Regions from separate parts of the Alteromonas sp. MmMcT2-2 genome, predicted to be linked through region 2. Evidence: predicted binding sites of a transcription regulator. Region 2 holds the regulator's gene; each other region holds the start of a gene.
The links. The regulator sigma-54, encoded in region 2, starts transcription at its own class of promoters, with help from an activator protein. The targets are predictions, from matches to a motif close to GTTGGCACGNNNNTNGNNT.

Region 1 (4,385 bases), on a different contig from region 2:
TCAAAGCAATTAAACGCTTGACGCGCTCGTCTGCTAAGCGGTAGTAAATAGTTTGACCTTGCCTTCTTGTGGCCACCATCTTTGATTCTCGCAATAAAGCAAGGTGCTGAGAAATCACTGGCTGCGAGACGCTAACAACTTCGAGAAGTTCGGTTACCGATTTTTCCTCTTTCAGCAACGAACAAAGCACCATAAGGCGTGTTTTATTCGCGAATTGCTTAAGGAAGATCTCGGCTTCTGCAGCGTGTTCCATTATATCATCTGAACCTATTACCATATCCTCGGACATAAGCACTCTCTATCTGTGAAGTATTTCGGCACCAATTTAGCCATTTACTATACTAAAGTATAAGGCATTTTGCCGACCTGCCAATTTATGCGACGAATCGCCGTATTTTACATTGTTTTATTATGCTGACATCAATATATTAGATTTTACTTATTTCAACTAAGTTTAGGCAAAAAGGAAAAATATGCTTATAGACATGAAGACTCGAATAGAAAACATAGACGTGAACTTACGCACTGTATCTGCGGAGCAAGCGGCCAGTGAGTGCCGAAACAATAGCGGTATACTGATTGATGTACGAGAGAGTGCCGAAGTTGCCAATCAGCCCGTACCTTCTGCGCTTCACATACCACGCGGCGTGCTCGAAATGAAGGCACTGGAACAGTTTAAAGATGCTTCAGCGCCACTTTATATTCACTGTGCGTCGGGCGTTCGAGCAAAACTAGCTGCAGAGCAACTTATAAAGATGGGCTATGAGAACGTTTCGGTTGTGACATGCCCTGTACCCACGATAAATCAAGTAAACCAGAAATGACTTCTTAACCACGCGTATGCTATAAGTAGCGTTAATTAAGAGTTTTAAGGCGCTGTATGCTGAAATCTACGTTAGAACAATGGCGAATGTTCAAAGCCGTCGTCGATGCAGGCGGCTTTAATCAAGCTGCTGCTGAAGTTCACAAAAGTCAATCGAGCGTTCACCACGCGGTTCAAAAGCTTGAAAACGCCATTGGAGTGTCATTGTTTGAGAATATTGGACGTAAAGTCCAGCTTTCGCCGCAAGGTGAACTTATGTATCGCCGTGCCTCTTTTTTGCTTAGCGAAGCGCACAAGCTCGAGGCCGTTGCCAATAGCCTTAAATCTGGCACAGAAACAACTTTACGCATAGCGGTGGATATTATTTTCCCGTCAGAATTGCTTTATAACGTGCTAGCGAAAGTTTCTGCTGAGTTCCCGCTCCTTCGTATCGAGATAGAAGAAACTGTACTCAGTGGCGCAAACTCACTTTTGAGCAATGGTAAAGTTGATTTAGGCATCTCTCCTTTCGCGTTTTCTAGTGGCTTTAGCGAAGACTTGTGCGAAATTGAATTTGCAGCTGTCGCTCACGCCGACCATCCATTGCACCAATTGGATAGAACGCTCACACTGGAAGACTTAAAAGCGTATCGTCAAATTGTGGTAAGGGATTCATCCGCGGAGCGTAAAGCTGATGTGGGCTGGTTAGGTGCAGAGCAGCGCTGGACCGTAAGCCACGTTAGAACGTCATTAGATATTATTACTCAGGGGTTGGGTTTTGCGTGGCTGCCTATAGCAATAATTAAAGATGAGCTAGAAGACGGTACACTCGTTCCCCTTCCCCTCGATAATAATGCAGCGTTGCGTAAGGCGCTCCTTTATTTGTCTTTCGAAGACGGCGATACGTTGGGACCAGCTGCCCGTGCTTTTATTGGCGAGCTACGATATCAAACAATGAACCTTCCATCGTCAGATTTTATGCTCGATTCGTGTACTGAGTAGTTAGAACATCAACTTAGCGCGACTGAAAGGCGTTCAAACCCTAGTATAAAGCCAAATAGCGATAATGAAACACCAAACAACGCCACAGCACCGTCGTCTGTGGCCATGCCTATTGCCATAATCAAAACAGCAAAAGCGGGAATAAGCCCCATAAAGGGAATAAGCTCCAGTGGAATCATTACAAGTCCGCAACCCGCACAGCATAATGCGATGAGTGATCTAAACACAGGCTGGCGCATGAAAAAACACCGAGGAACTAAAAAGCGGTCTACGCGCACTGCAAACGGTTTAACCTTTTCGACAATGTAGCGAAGCTGATCGGCGTCACAGTTTAGTTGCATCACTTTTTGCGGTAACCAAGGATGCCTACGACCGAGTAAAATTTGCAACGCGATGAGTAAAATCGTCCCACCCGCTAAAGATGGGATCCCAGGGATGGCCCCAATCGGTGTGCAAGCGATAAAAGATGGCAGCGCCAGCATTGGTCCAAAGCCTCTTTTCTCCATCACATCCAAAAACTCAGCAAACTCGAACGTATCTTGTCTTGCTCGCGGCTGCATTTTCCCCAACAACTCGTATAAGGTCATTGATCTTACAGCTGTTTTTCCCCACATCTTCAATTCCTTTGATATCACATTACCTGCGAACGTCGCGCTAATCAGACGGGCTCCTCGCCTAATTAATATACATTTCTTGCACCTAGTCGATTTGCCATAATGAAATTGCAAGCAACTTTAGACAGATAAATCGTGCGAAAAATATGCCATCGATTGCATGTGACGGTGTGTTGAAGACAGGAATACTTTTTGCAGATGCCCCTGATATGTAAAATAAAATCACCTAATAAACAAAGACAGATATAGACATTCTGTACTTTAGTGCGATGTGTACCGCTGATCGCAAAGAGTTGATAAATTAGAAGAAGGTAGCGCAACCGACTATCCCTGGCATCTAAGCAAATGTTCAAGGTTTCCGGGTTGCTTGAAGCGTTTAGATATTTTCCGATGCGCTTACGCCTTATCAATTTAAAGCAGCGTATAAATAAACTTTAAATATGCGCTTTAGCATTCCGTTGTTAATAGCGTATGATAAAACTATAACATTGATTCTATTTCATATTTTTTCTGAATAGGAAACGAAAGAAGAGAGGGACATCCACGTGCTTACCGTACTTTTAGTTGATGACGACGCCGAGTTCACAGAAGTAGCTTGTACTATCATCGAATTTCTTGGCCACGAAGTACTTACCGCTGCCACACTCAAAGAAGCCCGCGATTGGTTAGAAAAAGAAACCTTTGACCATGTACTGCTTGATTTCATGCTACCCGATGGAAGCGGCGCGCACTTATTTAATGAACTAGATGCACTTCCTAAGCGCCCTCGCGTTACTTTGATAACGGGTCACCCTTCTGTGAAAAGCGTGATAAAGGGTCTGTGTGGCCCCACGGTCGACTATCTCGTTAAGCCAATTCAACGGGAGGAAATAGAGGCTGTATTAAGTCAAAAGCCAAAAGAAAAAGCACCTGCACAAGACAAAATAGAGAAACATTTTGACTTGCTGATTGGTGAATCGCCAATTATGAAAGAGCTCTACAAGCTGATTTCTAGAGTGAGTAAAACCAGCGCAAATGTAATGCTGCTTGGTGAAAGCGGTGTAGGTAAAGAAGTGGTGGCTGCCGCAATTCATCGTGCTTCAGAAAGTGAAGGCCCCTATATTGCAACCAACTGTGGTGCATTCTCAAAAGAACTAATAGGTAGCGAACTTTTCGGTCACGAAAAAGGAGCATTTACCGGCGCTGTAGGACGTAAAGAAGGTGTCTTCGAACAAGCTGAGGGCGGCACGCTCTTTTTGGACGAAATCACAGAAATGCCCATTGATATGCAGCCCAACTTACTCCGCGTTTTAGAAAACAAGGTTGTTATTCGTGTGGGCGGAACGAAGACCATCCCGGTGAGCTGCCGCGTTGTATCTGCCACGAACCGAACAATGGAAGAGATTGCGCAAAGCAAAGTACTGCGCGAAGACATCTACTTCAGACTTGCGGTGTTCCCAATCACCATTCCTCCGCTACGTGAAAGAAAGGAAGATATTCCATTACTAGCAAAAACCTTTATTGCTGAATTCAATAAAGATAATGGCTCGCAATTTAAGTGGGAAGATAGTCAACTCGATACGTTACAAGCCTACGACTGGCCCGGTAACGTGCGTGAACTAAGACACTTTGTGCATCGCGCTGCCATTATGAGCGACCCTGAAAAGAGTGAGATTGAATTACCAAAAACCATTGAGTCACCATTTGCTCAAAAACAGAGCACGACACCGGCACTTCAAGCCGGTAGAACCATTGAAGACGTGGAAAAAGAGCTAATTTATGCCACGTTGGAAAAAGTGAATGGCAATAAGACCACCGCAGCAGAAATGCTGGGAATTAGTACGAAAACGCTTTACAACCGTCTTCATGCATATGGTGACTTAAGTAAAGACGACTAAGTAAGAGGTATTCGGCATGACTAGCGAAGAATTTTCTCGACTAAGTGTTTATGTGCATGATGCACGCAAACCATTAAACAGAATATCAAT
Region 2 (4,385 bases):
ATGTACATCCCTACGTGGATGGAAGAGCAGCCTGAAACGCAGGGGAATCGTGAAAACGATGCGCTAAAGCCCGCCTACAAAGCAAAAAATCTAACCACTACGCTGTACAATCAAGACGGTGAGTTAAATCACAAAGTATTTGCAGAGTCGATGGAGCATTACGACCAGCTTGGCTTTGTATTGTTTCAGCAACCTAAATACACCCTTTATACAGAAAACGCGTCATCACCATGGGTGGTAACCGCTGATGAAGGTACACTATACAATAACGAGCTAATCCAGCTGGAAAACCAAGTTAATATTGAGAACCAAACTGGCGATGACTTTGTCAGAAGTATATCGACCGAGTACATTCAAATTAATTTAGAAACCAAGCAAATGACATCTGACCAACCCGTTGAAATACTGGGCACCCAATATGTCATTTTAAGTAATGGGTTTAACGCGAATTTACGCACACAAGAATACGAGCTTTTAGATCATGTACAAACCACTTATTCCCCTAGCAACTAGTTTATTGCTTGCCATCGCTAGCGGTGCGGTACACGCCAGTGAAGATGATTTTTCGCAGCCCATAAAAATAGGCTCGAACACCCAGTTTATCGACGGTAAAAATAAAACTGCGTTGTACAAAGACGACGTACTCATAACTCAAGGCTCTTTGGTTATTGAAGCTGACGAAGTGGAAGTAATTGCCACTGACGGTGGTGGTCGTGAAATATTTATTGCTAGAGGAAAGCCGGCAAGCTATTCCCAGCAATTGGAAGACGGCACGCCCGTTTCGGCAAAAGCAAATGAAATACGCTATGAAGTGGTAAACCGAACGATTTCTCTTGCCGGAAACGCAGAGTTGAAACAAGACACCAGTAAAGTACAGGGTGACAACATCACGTTCGATATGATTACCGAGCAATTGCTAGCGACTGGCGGCGCAGGTAAGGATGGTGAGGGTCGAGTGACCACAGTATTCACACCTGAGACCATTCGCAAAACTTCGTCTAAGAAAGACAAAAAAGACAACGAGGGCAATGAATAGCAATGGCAACTTTGAGCGCTAAAAATCTTGCTAAGGCTTACAAGTCACGACAGGTTGTTCGAGATGTAAGTCTGTCTGTCTCAACGGGTCAAATTGTTGGTCTTCTTGGCCCAAATGGCGCTGGTAAGACCACCACATTCTACATGATTGTTGGTTTAGTGAATCTGGATAAAGGCAAGATTGAAATCGACAACAATGAGCTAACTCATCAGCCCATGCACGAGCGCGCACGCCGCGGAATTGGCTACCTACCGCAGGAAGCCTCTATTTTCAGAAAGCTCACAGTGCATGAAAATATCATGGCCATTTTGCAAACCCGTAAAGATTTAAATTCACAACAGCAAGAAGAAGAAGCAGATGCGCTACTTGATGAATTTAATATTAACCATATACGTAATAGTACGGGGATGAGTTTGTCAGGGGGCGAACGCCGTCGCGTTGAGATTGCCCGCGCTCTGGCAGCAAAACCGCAATTTATTTTGTTAGACGAACCATTTGCTGGTGTTGATCCAATATCAGTTAATGATATAAAGAAGATAATACAACATCTTCGCGATAGGGGTATTGGAATCCTTATCACGGACCATAACGTACGAGAGACATTGGATGTTTGTGAAAAGGCGTACATTGTGAGTCATGGCGAGCTTATTGCGCAAGGAACGGCGGAACAGGTTTTAAGTAATCAAAAAGTAAGGGATGTATACCTAGGCGAACAATTCAGGCTATAGTTAATGTAACCGAATTGTCATTTTTCAGTTTCGCTCTGGTATATTCAATTTAGAGCATTTAAATAAGACGTAGATGAAACCATCTTTACAGCTAAAATTTAGCCAACAACTTACCATGACACCACAGCTTCAGCAGGCCATTAAACTGCTGCAGCTTTCTACACTTGATCTTCAACAAGAGATCCAAGAAGCGCTCGATTCTAATCCGCTATTAGAAGTTGAAGAAGGTAACGACGAGCCGCAACTAGAAAAGAACAATATCGACAACGATGACAGCGGCTCTGAGGCCACTGCTTCTGCATCTAGTGACACACTAGAAGCCGGCGATGCACTTGAGAAAAACGATCTTCCCGATGAGCTGCCAATCGACAGCACATGGGACGAATACTACTCTGCTTCATCTTCGCCAGCTCCAGGTCCATCCAATGACGACGAGCAAATCTTCCAAGGTGAGACTACTGAAGATATTCAAGAGCACCTTCTTTGGCAAATGCGCCTTACCCATTTCTCGGATACCGATCGCGCAATCGCTACAGCAATCATCGACTCTATTGACGAGTCAGGTTATTTAACCGTTACCCTTGATGATATTTTAGAAGCGGTTAACGATGATGATATGGAAGAGCCGATTGAAATGGACGAAATAGAATGTGTGCTAAAGCGCATTCAGATGTTCGACCCTATTGGTTCTGGCTCACGCTCTCCACAAGAATGTTTGATGGTGCAATTGCGTCAATTTTCAGAAGACACACCGTGGCTTGCTGAAGCGAAGCAACTGATTGAAGAGTACTCTGACTTACTGAGCAGCAAAGACTATCGTACGCTTATGCGTAAAAGCCGATTGAAAGAAGATCAGCTACGCGAGGCAATGCGTTTACTGCAAACCTTGAATCCTCGCCCAGGTAGTGCTTTAGTTACTAAAGAGCCTGAGTACGTTATTCCTGATGTCTCAGTAACCAAGAAAAATGGCCGTTGGGTGGTTGAGCTGAACCCCGACAGTCTGCCTAAGTTAAGCGTAAATCAACAATACGCTGCAATGAGTCGCCGTGCCAAGAATAGTAGCGATTCACAGTTCATCCGCTCACACATGCAAGAGGCTAAGTGGTTCATAAAGAGCCTTGAATCTCGTAACGAAACCTTAATGAAGGTTGCAAACTGCATTGTGCAGCAGCAAATGGGCTTTTTTGAGCACGGCCCGGAAATGATGAAACCAATGGTGCTAAATGATGTCGCAGAAATGGTAGATATGCACGAATCCACTATTTCGCGAGTGACAACGCAAAAGTACATGCATACGCCACGTGGAATCTTCGAATTGAAGTATTTCTTCTCAAGCCATGTTGCAACAGAGTCTGGTGGTGAATGTTCATCTACAGCGATTCGTGCATTGATCAAGAAATTAGTGGCCGCAGAAAAGCCTAGCAAGCCGCTAAGTGATAGCAAGATTGCTTCATTGTTGGCCGAACAAGGCATTAAAGTTGCCCGGCGAACAATAGCAAAGTACCGGGAATCGTTGTCGATCCCGCCGTCGAACCAACGCAAAAGCCTTATTTAATCGGGCTTAATAATATAAGGAAGACGAAATATGCAAATCAACCTTACTGGTCATCATGTCGAAATCACCGACTCTTTGCGTAATTATGTCGATACGAAGTTCAGCAAACTTGAACGTCACTTTGATCACATTTCTAATGTGCATGTCATCCTGAACGTTGAAAAATTAAATCAAAAAGCCGAAGCGACCGTTCATTTAAGTGGCGCTGAAGTATTCGCATCCTCAGAAAATACCGACATGTATGCGGCGATTGACAGCATGGTTGATAAACTCGACCGGCAGGTAATCAAGCATAAGGAAAAACTGAAAAAACATTAGTAGTTAATTAAGCATGGATATACAAGCCATCGTAAGTCTGGACCGCACCGAGTGTGCGGTTCAGTGTAATAGTAAAAAGCGAATTCTTGAGATCATCGCTGATATCGCTGCCAAGCAAAACGAGAACATTGATCAGGCAACGGTACTCAACAGTTTGATGGCTCGAGAGCGTATGGGTAGTACAGGCATAGGCAATGGTATCGCCCTGCCCCACGGACGCCTGCCGGGCCTTGAGAAAGTGATTGCCATTGTTGTAACCAGCACGCCAGCAATCGACTTTGACGCCCTTGACGAGAAACCCGTAGACATCTTTTTTGCGCTACTCGTTCCCGAGGAACAGACCGAAGGACACCTTCAAACGCTGGCCACCGTGGCTGGTAAACTAAGCGACAAAGAAACGATTAAAGCAATACGTCGCGCAACGACAAGCGACGATATTCTATCTGCATTAAGTTAAACATTAAGCGCCTATTAACCGTTTAGTAGGCGCCTAATTCAACAACGCGTATGTGATAAAACCAGAATATTAGGGAGAAAGTAGGTGAAGCTGATAATAATCAGTGGTCGTTCGGGGTCTGGTAAGTCTGTCGCACTTCGCGCATTGGAAGATTTAGGTTATTACTGTGTTGATAATATCCCGGTAAACTTACTTCCCACCTTAACCCATACAGTTGTTGACGAGTACGATCAGGTTGCGGTAAGTATCGATGTGAGAAACTTACCTAAAAATCCTGACGATTTGGTAGAA
Region 3 (4,385 bases), on a different contig from region 2:
CGGGCGACTGGATTGCCATGCCTAAGTATGAAGTAGATGGTGAAATACTCGAGATAGGCCTTACCAACGTCAAAGTACAAAACTGGGATAAAACCATTTCTACGCTGCCGACTTACAGCCTTACTACAGAAGCAGTTAAGAACTGGCGCGGTATGCAAGAGTCTGGCGGACGCAGAATTAAGCGCGCCATTTATATTGATGTGCACTCTATTAAGCTCTGTGACAACGATATGCTAGAGCGCTTTTCGAAAATTCGCTATATCAACGAATATATCGATAAGAAGAAAAATGAGCTCCGCGCTTATCACCGAGATTACTCCATTGATGAGTCGGATCTGCTAAACAGCCGTCGCCTTACCAACATCGGCACTTTTAGAGCTTATTTAGAGGCATACTTGCGCAAGCACCCGGATGTAAACCAAGAACTGACCCTAATGGTTAGGCAGCTACCGCCTAATGAGCTTGGTTTACCTTTAGAAATTTACTGCTTCAGTGCACAAAAGGAATGGGTGAGGTACGAAAAAGTACAGGCGGATATTTTCGACCACGTTATGGCTATGCTGGATTTGTTCGATTTACGCGCTTATCAACGTGATGGACATTTGTCGCTGCTTGCCCATCGCGAACAAAGCGCTTATAGAAATAGTCCCGAAAGCGACAATGCGCCTGAGGATGCTCAGGAGAAGAGCGAAACTAATCGATAAGGCAGTGATGAATAAAGACTTGTTCAAGACGAAAAAAAACCGGCTGAGATAGCCGGTTTTTTTAATGCTTATCGCTTAAGCCAATGCGTAGGCCATCAGTAAGCAAAGTACTAAACCAGTAACGCCAAAAAAACCGTACTCGATTTTTTCCTGCATACCTTCAGCACCTGCTTTAGCAGTCATAAAGCCCATAACGATGCTGCTTAGCCCTAGCGTAAAGGCAATTAGCGCAACACCAAACATAATTGCATTAATCCAATCAGCCATTGTGATAACCCCTTAAAAATATTGGCGGTATTATGCACCAATAAATAAGATTTAACCATGCTTGGATTGGCTTAAATGTACCGCTATCGGTATTAATTGATCTTAGTCAAAACTACTAATTAGTTGGTAATCTCACTAAATAGTGTATTTAGCAGAGCATAAAGAAATCATCAAATATCACTAACCATTTGAAAGATATAGACTTTAAATATTGGCAAGGCCATTGCTCTACCTTAGGTATAACAGCGAGTATCGTTAGCGTCTATTTGACAGTGACACTACAACGCATTGCAGTTTGCTTCGAGCACTTTCGTTAACGCGTCACACGTAAATTAAGGAATGAACAATGTCTAAGAAACTATTACTTTCAGTTGCCCTTACCAGTACTTTAATGAGCGGCCACGCATTGGCGCATGACAGCAGCTTTCAAAACAACAGTTGTGACATGGAGCTTGATGGTCATATTCAATATTACCAAGGTGATCTAACGGTACAGATGGACAATGGCTCAGTGATGACGATTGACTCCCATCACAATATGACCATTAACGGCGAACCAGTATCGCTTGACAGCGAACAACAGCGCTGGGTAAGTGAATATTACAACAACATTGATATCGCCATCCCTATGACCTTGAATATCGCCAGTGAAGGGCTGCAAATTGCCAACGTGGCAGTAACTGAAGTCTTTACTGAACTGTTAGGCGGCGATCAAATGGGTGACGATTTTCGTGAACTGTTCGACTCACTTGAAACCAAACTAAACACTTCATTCTATGATGACGCAGGGAATATTCGCGTTGATTCAACTAAATTCGATGAGCCAGGTTGGTTTGACGAAAGCTGGGAGCAAGAATTCGAAGCGCAAATTGAGTCTTTAATCAGTGAGTCTATGGGTAGAATACTTATTGCCGTAGGAACACAAATGTTGTGGGAAGGCGGTGATATGTCTGAGTTTGAGCAAAAGATGGAGCGCTGGGGTGAAGATTTAGAATATCGCTTAGAAAGCCAAGCGGCTGCGCTGGAAGAAAAAGGCGATGCATTGTGTAAGGTACTGAAGAAAGCGGATTATGCCGAAGGCAAGATGCAGGCATCCATATCGGGGCTAGATGACTTGAACCTGCTAGATATTGATCAAGACAACCACCATGACCACAACGACGAAATGAAAATGTAGTTGGAACATTTAGCGAACTAAACGCGCAAAGCGAAACGACTTGCAACGCTAACCACTCACCTTTGAAAAACCGACTGTAACCCAGTCGGTTTTTCATTTTTACAGTTAACGACAACCGCCCTCCAATTAATGTACTCTTAAGCCCTAAACAAAGGGGTATTTAATCGATGACTCAAAATGTAGTAATTAGTGGCTACGGCTGGTTAGCCAGCTATGTGGGCAACGCACTTTCAGGAAAGGTCAATATTGTTGGCACCACTCGAAGCCAACAGAAACGTCTCGCGTTACAAGACCAAGGTATCACCGCAATTGAATATGCCCTGGGCGAAGATACATCAGCGCTTTGTAACCATTTGCCAAACGCTACCTTGTTGCTAAATATTCCCCCTGGCAGGAGAAACACAGATCTCGCGTCATACACCAACAATATGCTGCAGTTGATAGACGCAGCCATCAGCGTAAAGGTGGCGCATATCGTGTTTATCAGCACCACGTCGGTTTACGGCGATGCAACAAATGAGGTAGTGTCCGAAGTCAGCACTACACAGCCGCAAACAGCCTCGGCCAAAGCCCACGTGACTATTGAAGACTATTTATTGTCTAAACGAGGTCAGGTTGATATCAGTATTGTTCGCCTAGCCGGTTTAGTAGGCCCAGACCGTCACCCCGCCCGCTCGTTAAGTGGAAAACAGTTAGATGCAGGAAATAAGCGAATAAACCTTGTACATGTGTACGACATTGTATCTGCGCTGACGACCATCATTTGTGGCAAGCCGCTTAACGATGTTATTCACCTTTGCAGCTTGTCTCATCCTAAGCGCGGTATTTATTACGTGGATGCAGCGAAGGCGATGGATATTGATGCTCCTCGCTTTTCTGATACTGAAGCGGAACCTGCTGGCAAAGTGATTGACGCCGCACAAAGCTGGGCAAGGCTAAATATTACACCAGAGCATAGCGACCCCTATCGCATGTTTTAGGCTTTCACTTAGTGAAAATACATACTCTGACACAAACAAAAACGGCAAGCTTTAGGCTTGCCGTTTTTAAGTTGAGCTCACTGCTAGCTCACGTCATTTCTTATAAAACCTGACTATCCGAATAGGCTCAACCCGAAGTATTTTACCGCTACCGTGTTTACAAAAATCACGAGTAAAATAAGCGGAATAAAGGTTTTAAGCGAAATATCCACGTACTTTTCAAACCAGCTGCCTTTGTAACCACTGCTGCCCTCTTCCAAAGACGCATTGAAGTTTGCACTCTTCCAACGATAAATAACAAACAAACAAATTAGCAAGCCGTTTAAAGGCAAAATCGTGTCGTAGAACACATCGTAAATGACATCAAATAGTGATTTATCTGCGCCAGCGTAGTGCATAAACGACGTAAGCATATCAACTTTACCGAATGACAACGCACTTAGGATGGCTAGCAAAATCATAATGCTTCCTAGCGACCCAAGCGCCCATTTACGGCTTACACCTTTTTCATCCATAAGCGCCGCAACAGGTACTTCAAAAATAGACACTAGCGACGTAATTGCCGCAAAGAACACTAGTAAGAAGAACAAGCTAGCGACAATCGATGCGCCCATATATCCAATCGAGTCTTGTAACGCTAGAAAGATACTAGGCAGGTAAGTAAAAATCATGCCCACTGACGATTCACTTAAATCATCAGGGTTAATGTCTGGGTTAAAAGAGAAGATGGCAGGAAGGATCATCAAACCCGCAGTGAACGCCACGGCCGTGTCTGTTAACGCCACCAGCTTGGCAGCGCTCGGTACATCTGCACGCTTATCAATGTAGCTACCATAGGTAATAAGAATACCCATACCCAACGATAGAGAGAAAAAGGCCTGCGATAGCGCACCATTCACCACTTCAGCAGTGATTTTTGAAAACTCAGGAACGATGTAGAACTCAACGCCAGCCATCGCATTTTCGCGGGTTAATACGAAGATAACGAGACCGATAAGCATCACGAAAAGCGCAGGCATGAGCAGCTTTGCCGCTTTTTCTATCCCTTCTTTTACACCGCCTTGAAGGATGAGGTAGACCACACCAACAACGGCCGCCATATATAAAAAGATGGCTTCTGAATTAATAAACAGCCCAAAGGTTTCTGGGTTAGCTAACTTGTCTAGATTTCCGCTTACTGCTTCGAACAAATAGCCGAAAAGCCACACAGTAATAACCATGTAGAAAACGGCAATCATGAACGGCGTAGCAATAGCT

Region 1: a site for sigma-54 is predicted at 2,554-2,572, ahead of MHM99_RS11830 (exopolysaccharide biosynthesis protein). Genes of this name have one in related genera too.
Region 3: a site for sigma-54 is predicted at 1,182-1,200, ahead of MHM99_RS16235 (DUF2884 family protein). Genes of this name have one in related genera too.

Annotation. Positions count from the first base shown of each region.
Region 1 is NZ_JAKRFA010000018.1:25,482-29,866, forward strand. It holds gene MHM99_RS11815 (metalloregulator ArsR/SmtB family transcription factor) at 1-289, opposite strand, end outside; gene MHM99_RS11820 (rhodanese-like domain-containing protein) at 474-824, shown strand; gene MHM99_RS11825 (LysR family transcriptional regulator) at 881-1,804, shown strand; gene MHM99_RS11830 (exopolysaccharide biosynthesis protein) at 1,813-2,418, opposite strand; gene MHM99_RS11835 (sigma-54 dependent transcriptional regulator) at 2,964-4,295, shown strand; gene MHM99_RS11840 (hypothetical protein) at 4,312-4,385, shown strand, end outside.
Region 2 is NZ_JAKRFA010000008.1:68,985-73,369, forward strand. It holds gene lptC (LPS export ABC transporter periplasmic protein LptC) at 1-513, shown strand, start outside; gene lptA (lipopolysaccharide transport periplasmic protein LptA) at 482-1,036, shown strand; gene lptB (LPS export ABC transporter ATP-binding protein) at 1,039-1,764, shown strand; gene MHM99_RS06940 (RNA polymerase factor sigma-54) at 1,838-3,319, shown strand; gene hpf (ribosome hibernation promoting factor) at 3,350-3,637, shown strand; gene ptsN (PTS IIA-like nitrogen regulatory protein PtsN) at 3,651-4,094, shown strand; gene rapZ (RNase adapter RapZ) at 4,179-4,385, shown strand, end outside.
Region 3 is NZ_JAKRFA010000033.1:3,509-7,893, forward strand. It holds gene MHM99_RS16225 (mechanosensitive ion channel domain-containing protein) at 1-704, shown strand, start outside; gene MHM99_RS16230 (hypothetical protein) at 780-971, opposite strand; gene MHM99_RS16235 (DUF2884 family protein) at 1,318-2,148, shown strand; gene MHM99_RS16240 (NAD-dependent epimerase/dehydratase family protein) at 2,316-3,128, shown strand; gene MHM99_RS16245 (sodium-dependent transporter) at 3,242-4,385, opposite strand, start outside.